One region of the Kluyvera georgiana genome, then DNA from elsewhere that is predicted to be linked to it. Evidence: predicted binding sites of a transcription regulator. Region 1 holds the regulator's gene; each other region holds the start of a gene.
What was found. Region 1 encodes PurR, which represses purine synthesis genes. Its sites were predicted from a motif close to CANGCAAACGTTTGCNTG; they were not measured.
Positions count from the first base shown of each region.

Region 2: a site for PurR is predicted at 3,326-3,343, ahead of pyrD (quinone-dependent dihydroorotate dehydrogenase). Genes of this name have one in related genera too.
Region 3: a site for PurR is predicted at 1,886-1,903, ahead of gcvT (glycine cleavage system aminomethyltransferase GcvT). Genes of this name have one in related genera too.
Region 4: a site for PurR is predicted at 2,350-2,367, ahead of purL (phosphoribosylformylglycinamidine synthase). Genes of this name have one in related genera too.

Region 1 is NZ_CP158865.1:2,630,666-2,635,169, reverse strand. Features, by position in the region: gene punC (purine nucleoside transporter PunC) at 1-518, opposite strand, end outside; gene punR (DNA-binding transcriptional activator PunR) at 631-1,557, shown strand; gene purR (HTH-type transcriptional repressor PurR) at 1,561-2,586, opposite strand; gene ABTW00_RS12460 (YnhF family membrane protein) at 2,881-2,970, shown strand; gene ABTW00_RS12455 (MFS transporter) at 3,131-4,297, shown strand; gene sodB (superoxide dismutase [Fe]) at 4,377-4,504, opposite strand, start outside.
Region 2 is NZ_CP158865.1:3,159,413-3,163,916, forward strand. Features, by position in the region: gene rlmKL (bifunctional 23S rRNA (guanine(2069)-N(7))-methyltransferase RlmK/23S rRNA (guanine(2445)-N(2))-methyltransferase RlmL) at 1-316, opposite strand, end outside; gene ABTW00_RS15115 (YcbX family protein) at 415-1,524, shown strand; gene zapC (cell division protein ZapC) at 1,521-2,063, opposite strand; gene pyrD (quinone-dependent dihydroorotate dehydrogenase) at 2,230-3,240, opposite strand; gene ssuE (NADPH-dependent FMN reductase) at 3,492-4,067, shown strand; gene pepN (aminopeptidase N) at 4,200-4,504, opposite strand, start outside.
Region 3 is NZ_CP158865.1:809,682-814,185, forward strand. Features, by position in the region: gene ubiH (2-octaprenyl-6-methoxyphenyl hydroxylase) at 1-349, shown strand, start outside; gene ubiI (FAD-dependent 2-octaprenylphenol hydroxylase) at 368-1,570, shown strand; gene gcvT (glycine cleavage system aminomethyltransferase GcvT) at 1,963-3,057, shown strand; gene gcvH (glycine cleavage system protein GcvH) at 3,084-3,473, shown strand; gene gcvP (aminomethyl-transferring glycine dehydrogenase) at 3,691-4,504, shown strand, end outside.
Region 4 is NZ_CP158865.1:1,241,108-1,245,611, forward strand. Features, by position in the region: gene ABTW00_RS05960 (MFS transporter) at 1-504, opposite strand, end outside; gene mltF (membrane-bound lytic murein transglycosylase MltF) at 659-2,197, opposite strand; gene purL (phosphoribosylformylglycinamidine synthase) at 2,443-4,504, shown strand, end outside.

The DNA of each region.
Region 1 (4,504 bases):
AATACCAGGGTAATGATGAACAGCGTCGCGAAGATGGCCTGCCAATCAAAGTGGGCCAGCAGCCAGCTGCCGAGCAGCGGCGCAAGCGCAGGCGACAGGCCGACCAGCGGCATAATGGTCGCAAAAATACGGTTGGTGCGATGAGCGGGATAATAGTCGGTGACCATGGCTTGCCAGGTCACCGCGGCGGCACAAACGCCAACCGCCTGTACGAAGCGCAGCACCAGCAGGGTGGTACCATCGCGGACCCACAGCATTCCAAGGCAGCCGATGGCAAAAATGGTCAAACCGCTCAGCAGGATCGGTTTTCGGCCATAGCGATCGGACAAGGGGCCCCACAGCAATTGCGCCACGGCGAAGCCCGCAAGGAACAGACTGAGACTTGCGCTGACGGCGGAAGCCGGCGTTTGCAGGTCTTGCTGAATGGCGGCAAACGCCGGTAGGTACATATCGGTCGCCAGAAAGCCCAGCACGCTCAGTCCCGCGAGCCAGACTAAAAATCCTTTCCCAGGTTGCATAAATCGCCCTTTTTATCGTAGTTCACACTGTGCCGCCGAGTGTAGAGAGTGCATTCGCGGTTGTGAAACGCTAATATTTGAGCCATGGATTCAAATTTTTTGTAGGCAGGAAATGTGGTCTGAATATTCGCTGGAAGTGGTGGATGCGGTTGCACGCAATGGTAGCTTTAGCGCCGCGGCACAGGAGCTACACCGGGTGCCCTCTGCGGTAAGCTATACGGTGCGACAGCTTGAAGAATGGCTGGCGGTGCCGTTGTTTGAGCGTCGCCATCGGGATGTTGAATTAACGCCCGCTGGAGCATGGTTCCTGAAAGAAGGCCGTTCTGTTATCAAAAAAATGCAGATCACCCGTCAGCAATGTCAGCAGATTGCTAACGGCTGGCGCGGCCAGCTGGCGATTGCTGTTGATAATATTGTCAAGCCACAGCGTACCCGCCAACTGATTGTCGATTTTTATCGCCACTTCAGCGACGTCGAACTGATTGTCTACCAGGAAGTCTTCAACGGCGTCTGGGACGCGCTGGCGGATGGTCGCGTGGAGCTGGCGATTGGCGCGACGCAGGCAATACCGGTAGGGGGGCGCTTTGCCTTTCGTGACATGGGGATGCTCAACTGGCACTGCGTGGTAGCCAGTTCACATCCGCTAGCAAAAATGGACGGGCCGCTGAGCGATGACGTGCTGCGCAACTGGCCGTCGCTGGTGCGGGAAGATACGTCGCGATCGCTACCCAAGCGAACGACCTGGCTGCTTGATAACCAGAAAAGGGTGGTGGTGCCGGACTGGTCGTCGTCGGAAACCTGTATTTCAGCAGGGCTCTGTGCGGCGATGGTCCCAGGGCATCTGGCGCAGCCGTGGCTGGAAACCGGGGAGTGGGTAGCGCTGGAACTGGAGAACCCGTTCCCGGATGCGGCCTGTTGTCTGACCTGGCAACAGAGCGAAGCGTCGCCGGCATTAAGCTGGCTGCTGGAGTATTTGGGAGATAGCGAAACGCTAAATGAAGAGTGGCTGCGGACGCCCCTTCAGGACGCCCACAGTTAACCCTTAACGACGGTAATCGCGATAAGGGCCGTCGGCCACGGAGCGTCGCTCGATCAGGCGCGGATGCACCTCAATCGACTGCGACTCTTCGCGCTTGCTGACGATGCGATCCATGAGCATGTTGAAGGCCGTCTCACCGAGCGAATCTTTCGGCTGATGGATGGTGGTCAGCGCCGGGGTAAAGAAACGAGAGTTACGCACGTTATCATACCCGATCAGCGAAATATCCTGCGGCACGCGCAGCCCCATCTCGTCGGCGGCGCAAAGCGCGCCCATCGCCATGATGTCGCCGCCGCAGAAGATTGCGGTAGGGCGCGGGTGCTGAGAGAGAATTTGCTGCATAGCGCGATAGCCAGACTCCGGCTCGAAGTCACCCTGGACTATCCAGTTTGCCGGAACATTGATTTGCGCTTCTTCCATGGCTTTCATAAAGCCGGCGAGGCGACCTGCACCGGTGTTACGCTCCAGCGGGCCTGGAATGACGCCAATATCGCGATGCCCGCGTTCAATCAAGTAACGACCAGCCATATAGCCGCCTTCGAAAGCATTATCGATGACCGAGTCGGTAAAGTCGGCTTTGGCTTCGCCCCAGTCCATCACCACCATTGGAATATGGCGATACTCTTCCAGCATTGAGAGCAGGGATTCCGGATATTCGGAACACATCACCAGCAGGCCATCAACGCGTTTTTGCGCCATCATTGACAGATAAGCACGCTGTTTCTCGAGGTTGTTCCATGCGTTGCCAAGAATCAGGGTATAGCCTTTCTGGAAGCAGTTTTTCTCAACGGCTTCGATAATCTCAGCAAAGTAGGCCGCTTCGCTGCTGGTTGCCAGCAAACCAATTGATTTGGTGTGGTTGACTTTCAGGCTACGGGCAACGGCGCTCGGTGAATAGTGCAGTTCTTTGATCGCTGCCCACACCGCTTCCCGCGTCTCTTCGGCGACAAAACGCGTTTTGTTAATTACATGTGATACGGTTGTAGTGGAAACGTTTGCGCGCTTCGCTACATCTTTAATTGTTGCCATTCCATCTCACTCCAGACCCTGGCCTGCCCCTGATAAACTCGAAACGAAAACGTTTGCCTTTATACACCCTGACGCAATTTTGTGGATTGCGGTTCGCCAGGAAAACGATACAGGACGACAGGAGGGGGTCAATGGCCGGTACGCTTATAAATAAGCGTCGAATTTTGACGTATCCGGACGCAAAGTGGAAGAGCAAAAACCAACATCCTGCTAAATCTGTGAAGATTTTTACGATTATCTGTGCAAAAATGAGTGAGCTCAGTTTTACTGTGGTCATAAAAAGGAGAAAAATTGATGAGTACCGAACTTAAGATGTCGCTCACCACGACCGTTATTGTGCTGGGTCTGATCGTCGCCGCTGGACTTACCGCTGTTCTGCATTAATTCTTCCATGAGGGGGCGCCCGCGCCCTCATGTCTGATTGTTATCAAATTAGCAATAATCTTTTGCTGTTTTGTACACTTCTGTTTTTCTGTGATTGATGTCATGCTTTTGCCCTAAATTGCCATGCCGCGTCTGTCGTGCGGCCACCTGGAGCTTTTGCATGAAAATCAATTTTCCCTTACTCGCGCTGGCCATTGGCGCTTTTGGCATAGGGACCACCGAATTCTCGCCGATGGGTTTACTGCCGGTCATTGCAAAGGGCGTTGACGTCTCGATTCCTGCTGCCGGTATGCTGATTAGCGCCTATGCGGTTGGGGTGATGGTCGGCGCGCCGCTGATGACGCTGCTGCTTTCTCATCGCGCGCGCCGTAACGCGCTGATCTTTCTGATGGCTATTTTTACGCTTGGCAACGTGCTATCGGCTATCTCGCCGGACTACACCACCTTAATGCTGTCGCGCATTATTACCAGCCTGAACCACGGCGCGTTCTTCGGCCTGGGGTCGGTTGTGGCGGCAAGCGTCGTGCCGAAGCATAAGCAGGCCAGCGCGGTCGCGACGATGTTTATGGGCCTGACGATCGCCAATATTGGCGGCGTACCGGCGGCAACCTGGCTGGGAGAAACAATTGGCTGGCGCATGTCGTTCCTGGCGACTGCAGGACTGGGAATTATCGCCATTATCGGTCTATGGTTGTCATTGCCGAAGGGCGGGGCGGGTGAAAAACCTGACGTGAAACGTGAATTGTCGGTGCTGGTGCGCCCACAGGTGCTTTCCGCACTGTTGACTACCGTACTCGGTGCTGGCGCGATGTTTACGCTCTACACCTATATTTCACCGGTGCTGCGCACGATCGCCGATGCGACGCCGGGCTTCATTACGTTGATGTTGGTGTTGATTGGCGTTGGGTTCTCTATCGGTAACTACCTCGGTGGCAAGTTTGCCGACCGCTCAGTCAGCGGCACGCTCAAGGGATTCCTGCTGTTGTTAATGGCAATCATGCTGGCCATTCCGTTCCTTGCGCAAACGCAGGTCGGCGCCGCGTTTAGCATGGTGGTGTGGGGGGCAGCAACCTTCGCCGTGGTACCACCGTTGCAGATGCGTGTTATGCGCGTCGCGCACGAAGCGCCGGGGCTGTCGTCCTCGGTCAATATTGGGGCGTTTAATCTTGGTAACGCATTAGGTGCGGTGGCCGGTGGCGCGGTGATTTCCGGCGGACTGGGCTACAGCTTTGTACCGGTGATGGGGGCGATTGTCGCCGCGCTGGCCCTGCTGGTGGTTTTCCTGAGCGGCCGTCGTCACGGTGAAGAGGCGTTCGCCAGCCAGTAAAACAAAAACGCAGAAGGCGTCACCTTCTGCGTCACTTAGTCACCCCCGCGAAGCGCTGCAACGCGGGGTTTTTTGCTGCTTACGCTGCCAGATTATCAGCGACGAATGCCCAGTTTACCAGAGCCCAGAAGTGCTCCAGATAGTTCGGACGCGCGTTGCGGTAGTCGATATAGTAAGCATGTTCCCACACGTCTACGGTCAGCAACG
Region 2 (4,504 bases), 530 kb from region 1:
GACTGTTACGAATGCTATCGTTCAGGCCACCAAAGCTGACCGCAAAGGTCGCATCAGGGGTAAAGATCGACGTCCAGTCGATAGCCTGTACGCCCAAATAAAGATCGAGATCGCTCCAGACGCTACATTCTCCCAGCGGCATCATGATGCGCGACGCCAGGCGGCTCCACATCAGGCTTTTGTACAGAAGCTGCGTGTCGCCCTGGAAATGGACGCCGCCCTGGGCAATCTGGCACTCTTGGGCGCCCAGGCCTTCCAGTTCAGTTTTTAACAGCTCTTCCAGCCCACGGGCCGTACTGGCAAACAGAGAATTCATATCGTCACTTTTACTCGCAGAAAATTGTTGCGCATTATAGCCAATCTGCGCCCCATGTCATAAAGTTAAAGGCTTATTTTCGACTCAGGGACAGTGTTGTGGCTACGTTATCGCGACTTTTTATACATCCGGTGAAATCGATGCGGGGAATTGGGCTTACGCACGCCTTTGCTGATATTAGCGGGCTGGCATTTGACCGCATTTTTATGATCACCGAACCCGATGGCACCTTTATTACCGCCCGACAATTCCCGGCAATGGTGCGCTTTACCCCGTCGGTCCTGCGTGATGGGTTACACCTTACCGCGCCCGACGGCAGCAGCGCGCTGGTGCGCTTCGCCGATTTCAGCGGCCAGCCTTCGCCGACCGAAGTATGGGGCAATCAGTTTACCTCGCGTATCGCGCCGGATGCCATTAATCAGTGGCTTTCGCCGTTCTTTAAACGCGACGTTCAGCTGCGCTGGCTTGGTGATGATCTCACGCGTCGCGTTAAACGCCACGATGCGGTGCCGCTCTCCTTCGCCGATGGTTTTCCGTTCCTGTTGGTTAACGAAGCTTCGTTACGCGACCTGCAACAACGCTGCAAAGCCGGCGTGCGAATGGAACAGTTCCGCCCGAACCTGGTGGTGACCGGCGTTGAAGCCTGGGCTGAAGATAGCTGGAAAACCGTTCGCATTGGCGATGTCGTTTTTGACGTGGTGAAACCGTGCAGCCGCTGTATTTTTACCACCATCAGCCCGGAAAAAGGGCAAAAGCACCCCGCCGGAGAGCCGCTAAGGACCTTACAGTCGTTCCGTACCGATCCGGCCACCGGCGACGTCGATTTCGGTCAGAATTTGATTGCCCGTAACAGCGGCGTGGTGCGCGTGGGTGATGAAGTGGAAATCCTCACCACCGGGCCAGCAAAAGTCTATACCGCCGGGCAAACCGACGATACCGTCGCGCCTCAGGCTCAGCAAAATGCGTTGGTGGATATTGCGTGGGAAGGGAAAACCTTCAGCGGAAATAATCAGCAAATTTTACTGGAACAGCTTGAGCAGCAGGGTATTCGCGTACCCTACTCCTGCCGCGCGGGCCTGTGCGGCAGCTGCCGCGTGACGCTGATCGAAGGAGAAGTGAGTCCGTTGAAGAAAAGTGCGGTAGGCACCGACGGCACCATTTTGAGCTGTAGCTGTGTTCCCAAAACGGCGCTAAAACTGAGCCGTTAAACCGCCTGCTCCAGGCTGTAACCGTCCAGCCCTGGCTGGGGTTGCAGCCTGTCGTTCATAATTTTGATCGGGTCGCCGAGTTGCATCGTGCGCCCGGCCAATACCAGCCCAGGCTGCGCCAGCAGACAGAGTGCAGCGTTTTCACCCGGCTCAACGACCAGTAAATTAACCTGACTATCGTCATCGCTCAGCCAGACGCTGGCCGCATCGCCGGTCACCGGTACCCAGCCATTATCATGGGCGCGGAAGTGCCAGCTTTTCGGCATTTGGGGCTTCAGGAAACGAATCGCCACCAGGGCGTTAAGAATTAGCTCGGCGCGATGCTCTTTAGACAGCAGCAGATCGCGACATTTTTCTTCAAAGGAGAAATAGAGCGCGGCGTCATCCACGCAAAATCCGGTGGGTTCAAACGCATCGGGGGTTAACATGCGGCGAGCAAAACGCGAGCGAAACAACATGCCGTTGGCTAAATCGAGCATCATACGATCGTGCTCTTCATCATAATACCAGCGCCAGTTATCATCAGGTTTAATTCGCATTTTTCTCCCCCATCATTTTTGCATCCCGTGCAGCGTTTGTTCTTCCATTGCGTTAATTGTCGCCCTAAATAATAAAAGACCAATATGTTTAAATAAGCAACAATGAGGAAATATAAAGCAACCAGGGCCGGAAATAAAGCCCTGGATCACATTACCGAGAAAAAGACTAGATGTGGGTGACGATTTCTTTAATCAGCGGCGGGCCTTTAAAAATAAAACCGGAATAAATCTGCACCAGCGATGCACCGGCCGCCATCTTCTCGCGGGCCGCCATCACCGAATCGATACCGCCGACGCCAATAATAGGCAGTTGGCCTTTTAATTCAGCCGACAGCATACGAATAATTTCGGTACTTTTTAATTGTAATGGACGACCGCTTAAACCACCGGTTTCATCACAATGTTTCATCCCTTGAACCAGCGAACGATCCAATGTCGTATTGGTGGCAATGACCCCATCAATATTATGTCGGATTAAACTGTCGGCCACCTGGATCAACTCTTCATGAGAAAGATCCGGCGCGATCTTCACCGCCACAGGAACATATTTATGGTGTTTTTCCTGCAGCTCAGATTGTTTATTTTTAATACCAGAAAGGAGATCGTCGAGTGCATCTCCATATTGCAGCGTGCGCAGGCCTGGGGTATTTGGCGATGAGATATTAATCGCAATATAACCGGCGTAGGCATAGATTTTTTCCATACAAATCAGATAGTCATCTTTGCCATGCTCAACAGGGGTATCTTTATTCTTACCGATATTAATCCCCAGAATACCGTCGAAATGCGCTTTTTTAACGTTTTCGACCAGGTTGTCAACGCCGTGGTTATTGAAGCCCATACGGTTAATCAACCCTTCGGCGTCAACGAGGCGGAACAGGCGCGGCTTATCGTTACCCGGCTGCGGGCGCGGCGTAACGGTGCCGATCTCGATCGAGCCAAATCCCATGGCGCCCAGGGCATCAATACATTCCCCGTCTTTATCCAGACCCGCAGCCAAACCCAGGGGATTTTTGAACGTCAGCCCCATGCAGGTAACCGGCTTTTCCGGTACTTTCTGACGCACAAGGGCTTCCAGCGGCGTACCGGTGACACGGCGTAATTGTTGAAACGTTAATTCATGAGCGCGCTCTGGATCGAGCTGAAAAAGTGCTTTACGAACGAAGGGATAGTACATGAACTCTCCTGGATTCCCGGTGTGCAAACCGGGGGCGTATTATGTGCGATCTCGCACAGAAAGGGAATTGACCTGCGGCAAAAAAAGCGCAATCGTTTTCCTTCTCTCCTTTATATACCTCCCCCGCCATATGCATTTTCTGGTAATCCTACGTTGGAAAAAGTATTTCGCGCACCTGACGACCTTTGAGACACTGAGACAAATGTTATCAATTTTAAATTAATGTGTATTTTTAGTTATAAGGAGTGAGTATGCGCGTCATTACTTTAGCCGGAAGCCCGCGTTTCCCCTCTCGTTCCAGCGCTCTGCTGGAGTACGCACGTGAGAAACTTTCCGCGGCGGATGTTGAAGTATTCCACTGGCATTTGCAGAATTTTGCGCCGGAGGATCTCTTCCACGCGCGTTTCGACAGCCCAGCACTGCAAACGCTGACCGAACAGCTGGCTCATGCAGACGGTTTAATCATCGCCACGCCAGTCTATAAGGCCTCTTTTGCCGGCGCGTTAAAGGCGCTGCTCGATCTCCTGCCGGAGCGCGCGCTGGAAGGAAAAGTGGTTTTACCGCTGGCGACCGGCGGCACCGTTGCCCATATGTTGGCGGTCGATTATGCCCTTAAGCCGGTTCTCAATGCGCTGAAAGCACAGGAGATTTTGCAGGGGGTGTTTGCCGATGACAGCCAGGTCACCGATTATCAGCATAAGCCGCAGTTCAGCCCAAATCTGCACACCCGTCTGGACAGCGCGCTGGAGACCTTCTGGCAGGCGCTACACCGGCGAGACATCCAGGTTCCCACGTTAAGCGCAGCTCGACAGACCGCACATGTTTGATAAAAAAAACGCCGCAGGGAAAAACCAGCGGCGTTTTTGTTTGTATTAAGGTTGCCCGGCCAAGCGAAACAACGCCGGGGAACCCGCATCGTGTGCCCCGGAGTCAGCGTTAACGCCTCGTCCGGGTGACAGTCAGGCTAATGCTTTCGCAATCTTCTCGTACAGATCCCCGGAGAGATTCTCCAGCCCTTTCAACTGCTCCAGCGCAGAACGCATCAGCGCCTGACGTTTTGCATCATAGCGTTTCAGGCGGATCAGCGGCTCAATCAGACGCGAGGCCACCTGCGGGTTTTTGCTGTTCAGTTCGGTCAACATTTCGACCAGGAACTGGTAGCCGCTGCCGTCTTCTGCGTGGAACGCAGCCGGGTTGCTGCCGGCAAAGGCACCAATCAGCGAGCGAATACGGTTCGGGTTATTCATGCTGAATGAGCGATGGT
Region 3 (4,504 bases), 1.8 Mb from region 1:
TTCGCACCGTCTGGCGCTGGTAGGCAATGCCGCGCAAACGCTGCATCCTATCGCCGGGCAGGGGTTTAACCTCGGCTTGCGCGATGTGATGACGCTGGCGGAAAACCTGGCGCAGGCGCACGCCGCGCGTCAGGATATCGGCGACTATGCGCTGCTCTGCCAGTACCAGCGTCAGCGGGCGGAGGATAAAGCCGCCACCATCGGCGTTACCGATGGGCTGGTGCATCTGTTTGCTAACCGTTGGGCACCGCTGGTTGTCGGGCGCAACGTGGGGCTGATGGCGATGGAATTATTTACCCCTGCCCGTGATGTACTGGCGCAGCGGACGCTGGGCTGGGTCGCCCGTTAAGAGCTGTAAGGAGTGAATGTGCAAAGTGTTGATGTTGCCATCGTAGGCGGTGGTATGGTCGGGCTGGCGGTGGCCTGCGGTTTACAGGGCAGCGGCCTGCGGGTTGCCGTGCTGGAACAATCTCTGCCGCAAGCGTTGGCCGCCGATGCGCCGCCTGCGCTGCGCGTATCCGCCATTAATGCCGGCAGCGAAAAGCTGCTGTCAAAGCTGGATGTCTGGCAGGCGATTGTCGCGCAGCGCGTCAGCCGCTACCACGGCATGGAAGTGTGGGATAAAGACAGTTTTGGCCGCATTGCGTTTGACGATCGCAGCATGGGTTACAGCCATCTGGGGCATATCGTTGAAAATGCGGTTATTCACCATGCACTGTGGCAGAAAGCCGAGCGTAGCGCGGATATCACCCTGATGGCGCCTGCGGAATTGCAGCAGGTCGCCTGGGGCGAAAACGAAGCGTTTCTGACGCTGAAAGACGGCGGCATGCTGACCGCACGTCTGGTGGTGGGAGCCGATGGCGCCAACTCCTGGCTGCGAAGCAAAGCCGATATACCGCTGACGTTCTGGGACTACCGGCATCATGCGCTGGTGGCGACCGTTCGCACCGACGCGCCGCACGATGCGGTAGCACGTCAGAGCTTCCACGGCGACGGCATCCTGGCTTTCCTGCCGCTTAGCGATCCGCATCTGTGTTCTATCGTCTGGTCGCTGTCGCCGGAAGAGGCGCAGCGGATGCAGCAGGCGGAGGAAAGCGAGTTCAACAAAGCGCTGAACATTGCCTTTGATAACCACCTGGGTCTTTGCCGGGTGGAGAGCGAGCGGCAGGTTTACCCGCTGACCGGGCGTTACGCGCGCCAGTTTGCCGCGCACCGTCTGGCGCTGGTCGGCGACGCGGCGCACACCATTCATCCGTTGGCGGGGCAGGGGGTTAACCTGGGCTTTATGGACGCCGCCGAGTTGATTGAAGAGCTCAAACGTCTGCATGCGCAGGGGAAAGACATCGGCCAGCATTTCTATCTGCGTCGCTACGAACGCAGCCGCAAGCACAGCGCCGCGTTGATGCTGGCGGGAATGCAGGGCTTCCGTGAACTGTTTGCCGGCGAGAACCCGGCGAAAAAACTGCTGCGCGATATTGGTCTTAAACTCGCCGATACGCTGCCCGGCGTAAAACCACAGCTGATCCGTCAGGCGATGGGCCTGAACGACCTGCCGGAGTGGCTTCGTTAAGTCGCTCACACTTTTACTCCCGGTGGTTCCACCGGGAGTCTTCCCCCTCATTTGAAAAATTCTAATTTCACCCATTTTTTCGCATTAGTTTTATTAATCCATCAAATTTTATGTTACGGGAAAGTCGCCCTGTTTTTCGCATGAAATATTATCTTATGCTGAATTGTTAACCATTATTGTTAATTAAATGTGGTGTAATTCGCTTTTTTCCAGTTGATTCCTCTGTATGCTTTTTGGCGGCTTTTGGTCATAAGCTAATGTGATGTCCCTTTTTTCCTGATGGTTTAGCACGGTGTTCGGTGGTAAGTTCAGGGAAAAGAGAACGTTTGCGTCGGTGCCTGGACGGGCGTCGGCGCGTGTTTTTGTGGTGCGATATATTCAACGAGGACATGATGGCTCAACAAACGCCTTTGTATGACCAGCACGTGTTATGTGGCGCGCGTATGGTAGATTTCCACGGCTGGATGATGCCGCTGCACTATGGGTCGCAGATTGATGAGCACCATGCGGTGCGTACCGACGCCGGGATGTTCGATGTGTCGCACATGACGATCGTCGATTTGCACGGCCCGCGCACCCGCGAGTTTCTGCGCTATCTGCTGGCCAACGACGTGGCGAAGCTCACCAAACCCGGCAAAGCGCTTTATAGCGGGATGTTGAACGCATCGGGCGGCGTGATTGATGACCTGATCGTTTACTACCTCACCGAAGATTTCTTCCGCCTCGTCGTTAACTCCGCCACCCGCGAAAAAGACCTCTCCTGGATTACTCAACACGCTGAACCTTATGCCATTGATATCACCGTTCGTGACGACCTGTCGCTGATTGCGGTGCAGGGGCCAAATGCGCAGGCGAAAGCGGGCACGCTGTTTAGCGATGAACAGCGCCACGCGGTAGAAGGCATGAAGCCATTCTTTGGCGTGCAGGCGGGCGATTTCTTTATCGCCACCACCGGCTATACCGGCGAAGCGGGCTATGAAATTGCCCTGCCGAAAGCGCAGGCGGCGGATTTCTGGCAGCAACTGGTCCAGGCAGGGGTGAAGCCTTGCGGCCTGGGCGCGCGCGATACGCTGCGTCTGGAAGCCGGTATGAACCTGTACGGCCAGGAGATGGACGAAGGCGTCTCTCCGCTGGCGGCGAATATGGGCTGGACCATCGCCTGGGAACCGGCCGATCGCAACTTTATCGGTCGCGACGTGCTGGAACTGGAACGCGAGAAAGGCACTGACCAATTGGTGGGCCTGGTGATGACCGAAAAAGGCGTGCTGCGCGGCGAACTGCCGGTGCGTTTTACCGATGATAACGGCAATGCGCGTGAAGGTGTGATCACCAGCGGGACTTTCTCGCCGACCTTAGGCCATAGTATTGCGCTGGCTCGTGTCCCTCAGGGCATTGGCGAGACGGCGATTGTGCAAATCCGTAACCGTGAAATGCCGGTGAAGGTCACCAAACCTGTTTTTGTACGTAACGGCAAGGCCGTGGCGTAACCGATTATTATTCTGGAGATTTTTTGATGAGCAACGTACCAGCAGAACTGAAATACAGTAAAGAACACGAATGGCTGCGCAAAGAAGCCGACGGCAGCTACACCGTGGGGATCACCGAGCACGCGCAGGAGTTACTGGGCGACATGGTGTTTGTTGACCTGCCGGAAGTCGGCGCGACCGTCAGCGCGGGCGATGACTGCGCGGTAGCGGAGTCCGTGAAAGCGGCTTCCGATATCTACGCGCCAATCAGCGGCGAAATCGTTGCGGTTAACGAAGAACTGGGTGATTCACCGGAGCTGGTAAACAGCGAACCGTACGCCGGCGGTTGGATCTTCAAGATCAAGGCCAGCGACGAGGCGGAAGTTGCCGCACTGCTGGACGCGACCGCATACGAAGCATTATTAGAAGACGAGTAAATACGCTTCATACTTCGCGCTGCAGGCGCGTTGGCTGCGTTCGTTCAGTCCAGTCACGTACTTATGTACGCTCCTGGGCATGCACTTACTTGCCGCCTTCCTGCAGCACGAATTATTTTGCGTATTCGGCGTTGTTTGTAGGCCCGGTAAGCGGAGCGCCACCGGGCAGGTCAGTTAGACAATCACGATTCACCGCACGTTTCAGGAACCATCGCTCATGACACAGACTTTAAGCCAGCTTGAAAACCGTGGCGCGTTTATTGAACGTCACATCGGGCCGGATGCCCAGCAGCAGCAAGAGATGCTCAAAACGGTTGGCGCGGATTCACTCAACGCACTGATTGAACAGATCGTGCCGAAAGATATCCAGCTTGCCACGCCGCCTCAGGTAGGCGAGGCCACCACAGAATTCGCCGCGCTGGCGGAGCTGAAGGCGATTGCGGGTCGCAACAAGCGCTTTAAGTCGTACATTGGCATGGGCTACACCCCGGTGCAGCTGCCGCCGGTTATCCTGCGCAATATGCTGGAAAACCCAGGCTGGTACACCGCTTATACTCCGTATCAACCGGAAGTGTCTCAGGGCCGCCTTGAAGCGCTGCTTAACTTCCAGCAGGTTACGCTGGATCTGACCGGTCTCGATATGGCTTCCGCTTCCCTGCTGGATGAAGCGACTGCCGCCGCAGAAGCGATGGCGATGGCCAAGCGCGTAAGCAAGCTGAAGAACGCAAATCGCTTCTTCGTTGCGGCTGATGTCCATCCGCAAACGCTGGACGTGGTTCGTACTCGTGCGGAAACCTTTGGTTTTGACGTTATCGTCGATGACGCCGACAAAGCGCTGGAGCATCAGGACGTCTTTGGCGTACTGCTGCAGCAGGTGGGTACTACTGGCGAAGTGCATGATTACAGCAAACTGATTGCAGAACTGAAATCCCGCAAAGTGGTGGTGAGCGTTGCCGCTGACTTTATGGCGCTGGTGTTGTTAACTGCGCCGGGTAAACAAGGCGCGGACATTGTCTTCGGCTCAGCCCAGC
Region 4 (4,504 bases), 1.4 Mb from region 1:
CAACGTGGCGACCGAGACAATCGTCGAACCAATAAAACTGAACATTATTCTCACGGAGGATAGCACGGTACGCTCATGCGCATCGTTGCTTAAGAAAGGCAGCATCGCGTTATACGGAATATTGACCACCGTAAACATCACCGATAATAAAAAATAGGTGATAAACGCCCATATTAGTTTGCCGGTAGTGCCGAAGTCTGGAATATAAAAGGCGAGAATACATAACAGGCCAAAAGGGATGGCGCCAATCGCCAGCCACGGACGACAGCGGCCCCAACGGGTACTGGTATTATCAATGAGGATCCCCATTAATACATCCGTGACCCCGTCGGCCAGGCGCGTAATCAAAAACATAATGCCGATATAATAGGCAGGGAGCTTCATGATATCGGTATAAAAATACATTAAATATAATGAAATTAATTGCCACACTAAATTACAGGAAATATCGGCTACGGAAAAACCAAGCCGTAATCTCCAGGGAGACGCCGTTTTTGTTTCCATACAAACCTCATTGAACTCATGGGATAGTTGGCCGTATTAGCGATACGACCTGAGCATAGAGGTATTAGATAACAGCGTCTTTGCCGAGTCATCGGCTTGATTTGGCACTGGCGCGGAAACGAGCGTGACGCTGTCGGCGTTTTTGAACGGTAATCTAGTGTTTCGCCGGAAAATAGAGCAGAGAGGCGTCGTTGCCGCTCTGGTTGTCCTGGCGTAAAAAGGAGAACAGCCCGAAAAGGTTGTTGTCGCGGTGAAGCTCATCCAGGGTCACCACCGGGTAAGCCTCTGCGATCTCCAGCCGCTCCGTCGCCTTCTTCTCTTTTTCCTGCAAATAGCCTACCAGGCTTATCTGGTACTTCCGGATGTTCTCGACGTAGGCATAGGCCTCATGGCCGCGCGCGTAGCCATAGGTCAACTTGCTATACCATGCCTTCTGGCTGAGCAGCGGCAGACGCTGTTTGACGTCCGCCCAGCTATCCGGGTTGCCTTTTTGCCTGGCCGTCAGCGCGCGGGCGTCGAGCATATGGGCGTAGCCCATGTTATAGGCGGCGAGCGCAAACCAGATTTTCTCTTCCTGCGGCACGCTGTCCGGTACCTTATCCATCATGTCCTGCAAATAACGCATGCCGCCGCTGATACTCTGCTCGGCGTCGGTGCGATCGCTCAGACCTAAGCTCTGAGCGGTATTTTTGGTCAGCATCATCAGGCCGCGTACCCCGGTCGGCGAGGTTGCCAGCGGGTCCCAATGCGATTCCTGGTAGGAGATGGCCGCCAGCAGCTTCCAGTCTATTGCGCTGGCGTACTTTTCAAAGAGCGGCTGCAGGTCGGGAAGGACGTTATCCACCGCGCGCAGGAAAGAACGCGTATCGACGTAGTCAAAGTCGTCGCCGTGCCCAAGGTACTTTTCCTCCAGGCGGGCGAGGGTGCCGTCTTCATTCATATTATTGAAGAAGTCGAGCATCGCCGCTGAAAGCGTATTGTCGTTGTCTTTCAGGCTAAACCAGGTTACCGGCTGTTCGTCAGTGACGTCGAGAGCCACCGCCAGCTCCGGGTGTACACGCTGGAACAGGCCGATGGCGACGGAATCCGCAATCGTGTAGTTGAGCTTACCGTCGATGACCGCCTGCATGAGATCGACCGAGCCGCGTTTATCATCCACCGTCCAGGCCAGATCGGGGTATTTCTTCTCTTTAAGCGTCTGCAGGTCGTTGATGACTACCTGCCCCGGCGCGACGGTGAGTTGGTCTGCGGTGACGTTGCTCAGACTACGCGGGCGGTAGCTGCCAACGCGGTAGACCAGCTGTTGTGATACGGAATAGTAGGTTGGCCCTGGCTGGTAGCTTTGTACGCGTTCGCTGTTATAGACCAGGCCTGCAGCCAGTAAATCGGCATCGCCGTGGTCCAGGTCGTCAAACAGCTGGCTGATATTCTGGCGCACGGTCACCTTCAGCTTGACGCCGAGGTAGTCGGCAAACTGTTGTGCCAGCTCGTAATCAAGCCCATACACTTTGCCGTTAATGGTGGCGTAGGTCAGCGGCGACTGCACGGTACTGACGCGCAGCTCCCCCCGCTCCACAATCGCGGCGATGCGGTTCTCTGGTTTGCCAAACCAGGGGAGTGAGGGCCAGAGGGCCGCTGCCAGCAGCAACGTGACGACGCCGATGAGCAGATAATTAATCTTTAATTTTTTCAAATAGTTAATTCGCTGCAGTATCCGTGGAGGTCCCTGATAACATTACGGTTTGTTACAGAATGAGCGGCATTTTGCTTAAGATTGCGCCAGTTGGCAACTGATTCGCGATGTGTGTCACATCTATTGATAAAGACGAGAGATGATTTTATTTCGACGCAAACGGTTTCGTCAGGGCGCAGGATTCTCTATAATAGCCGCCGTTCTCCCCCATTGCGCACACTGAAAGCTGAGAAGACGAGAGACTTATGATGGAAATTCTGCGTGGTTCGCCTGCACTGTCTGCATTTCGTATTAACAAACTGCTGACGCGGTTTCAGGCAGCCAACCTCCCGGTAAGCAATATTTACGCCGAGTATGTCCATTTTGCCGACCTGGACGCGCCGCTGACCGAAGACGAGCGGGCCCGACTCGAGCGACTGTTGCAGTATGGCCCGAGCCTGAACAGCCATACCCCTACCGGTAAACTGCTGCTCGTCACTCCCCGTCCTGGCACTATCTCTCCCTGGTCTTCCAAAGCTACTGACATCGCCCACAACTGCGGTCTGCAGCAGGTGCTGCGTCTGGAACGCGGCGTGGCGTACTACGTTGAAGCCGCAAGCCTGACCGAAGCGCAGCTGAACGCCGTGGCGGCAGAACTGCACGATCGCATGATGGAGAGCGTGTTTGCTTCCTTGCAGGATGCGGAAAAACTGTTTGCGCATCACCAGCCTGCGCCGGTCTCCAGCGTCGACCTGCTCGGTGAGGGCCGTCAGGCGCTGATTGACGCCAACGTGCGTCTCGGCCTGGCATTGGCGGAGGATGAAATTGACTATCTGCAGGACGCGTTCAGCAAACTGGGGCGCAACCCGAACGACATCGAGCTGTACATGTTCGCGCAGGCCAACTCCGAACACTGTCGCCACAAGATTTTTAACGCCGACTGGATTATCGACGGTAAACAGCAGCCGAAGTCGCTGTTTAAAATGATTAAAAACACCTTCGAAACCACTCCGGACCACGTGCTGTCTGCCTATAAAGACAACGCCGCGGTGATGGAAGGCTCTGAAGTCGGGCGCTACTTTGCCGACCACAAAACCGGTCGCTACGATTTCCATCAGGAGCCAGCCCATATCCTGATGAAGGTGGAAACCCATAACCACCCGACCGCCATCTCTCCATGGCCGGGCGCGGCAACCGGCTCCGGCGGTGAAATTCGTGATGAAGGCGCCACCGGGCGCGGCGCGAAGCCGAAAGCCGGGCTGGTGGGCTTCTCCGTTTCCAACCTGCGTATTCCTGGCTTCGAACAGCCGTGGGAAGAAGATTTCGGCAAACCGGAACGTATTGTTACCGCGCTGGATATCATGACCGACGGCCCGCTGGGCGGCGCGGCATTCAACAACGAATTTGGTCGCCCGGCGCTGACCGGCTACTTCCGTACCTACGAAGAGAAGGTTAACAGCCACAACGGCGAAGAGCTGCGCGGCTACCACAAGCCGATCATGCTGGCGGGCGGGATCGGCAACATTCGCGCCGATCACGTGCAGAAAGGCGAGATCGTCGTTGGCGCGAAGCTGATCGTTCTCGGCGGCCCGGCGATGAACATCGGCCTCGGCGGCGGCGCGGCATCCTCTATGGCCTCCGGTCAGTCTGATGCCGATCTCGACTTCGCCTCCGTACAACGCGATAACCCGGAAATGGAACGCCGCTGTCAGGAAGTTATCGACCGCTGCTGGCAGATGGGCGATGCCAACCCGATTCTGTTTATTCACGACGTCGGCGCGGGCGGTCTGTCCAACGCCATGCCGGAGCTGGTAAGCGATGGCGGTCGCGGCGGTAAATTCCAGCTGCGCGATATCCTCAGCGACGAGCCGGGTATGAGCCCGCTGGAAATCTGGTGTAACGAATCTCAGGAACGTTACGTGCTGGCGGTTGCCGCCGACCAGTTGCCGCTGTTTGACGAACTGTGTAAGCGCGAGCGCGCGCCGTATGCGGTGATTGGTGAAGCGACTGAAGAGCAGCATTTAACCCTGAGCGACAGCCATTTTGACAACCAGCCGATCGACATGCCGCTGGATGTGCTGTTAGGTAAAACGCCGAAGATGACGCGCGATGTACAGACGCTGAAAGCGAAGGGCGAAGCGCTGGCGCGCGAGCAGATTACGCTGGCTGACGCGGTCAACCGCGTGCTGCACCTGCCGACCGTCGCTGAGAAAACCTTCCTCGTGACCATCGGCGACCGTACCGTTACCGGTATGGTGGCGCGCGATCAGATGGTGGGACCGTGGCAGATTCCGGTAGCTAACTGTGCGGTCACGACCGCCAGCCTCG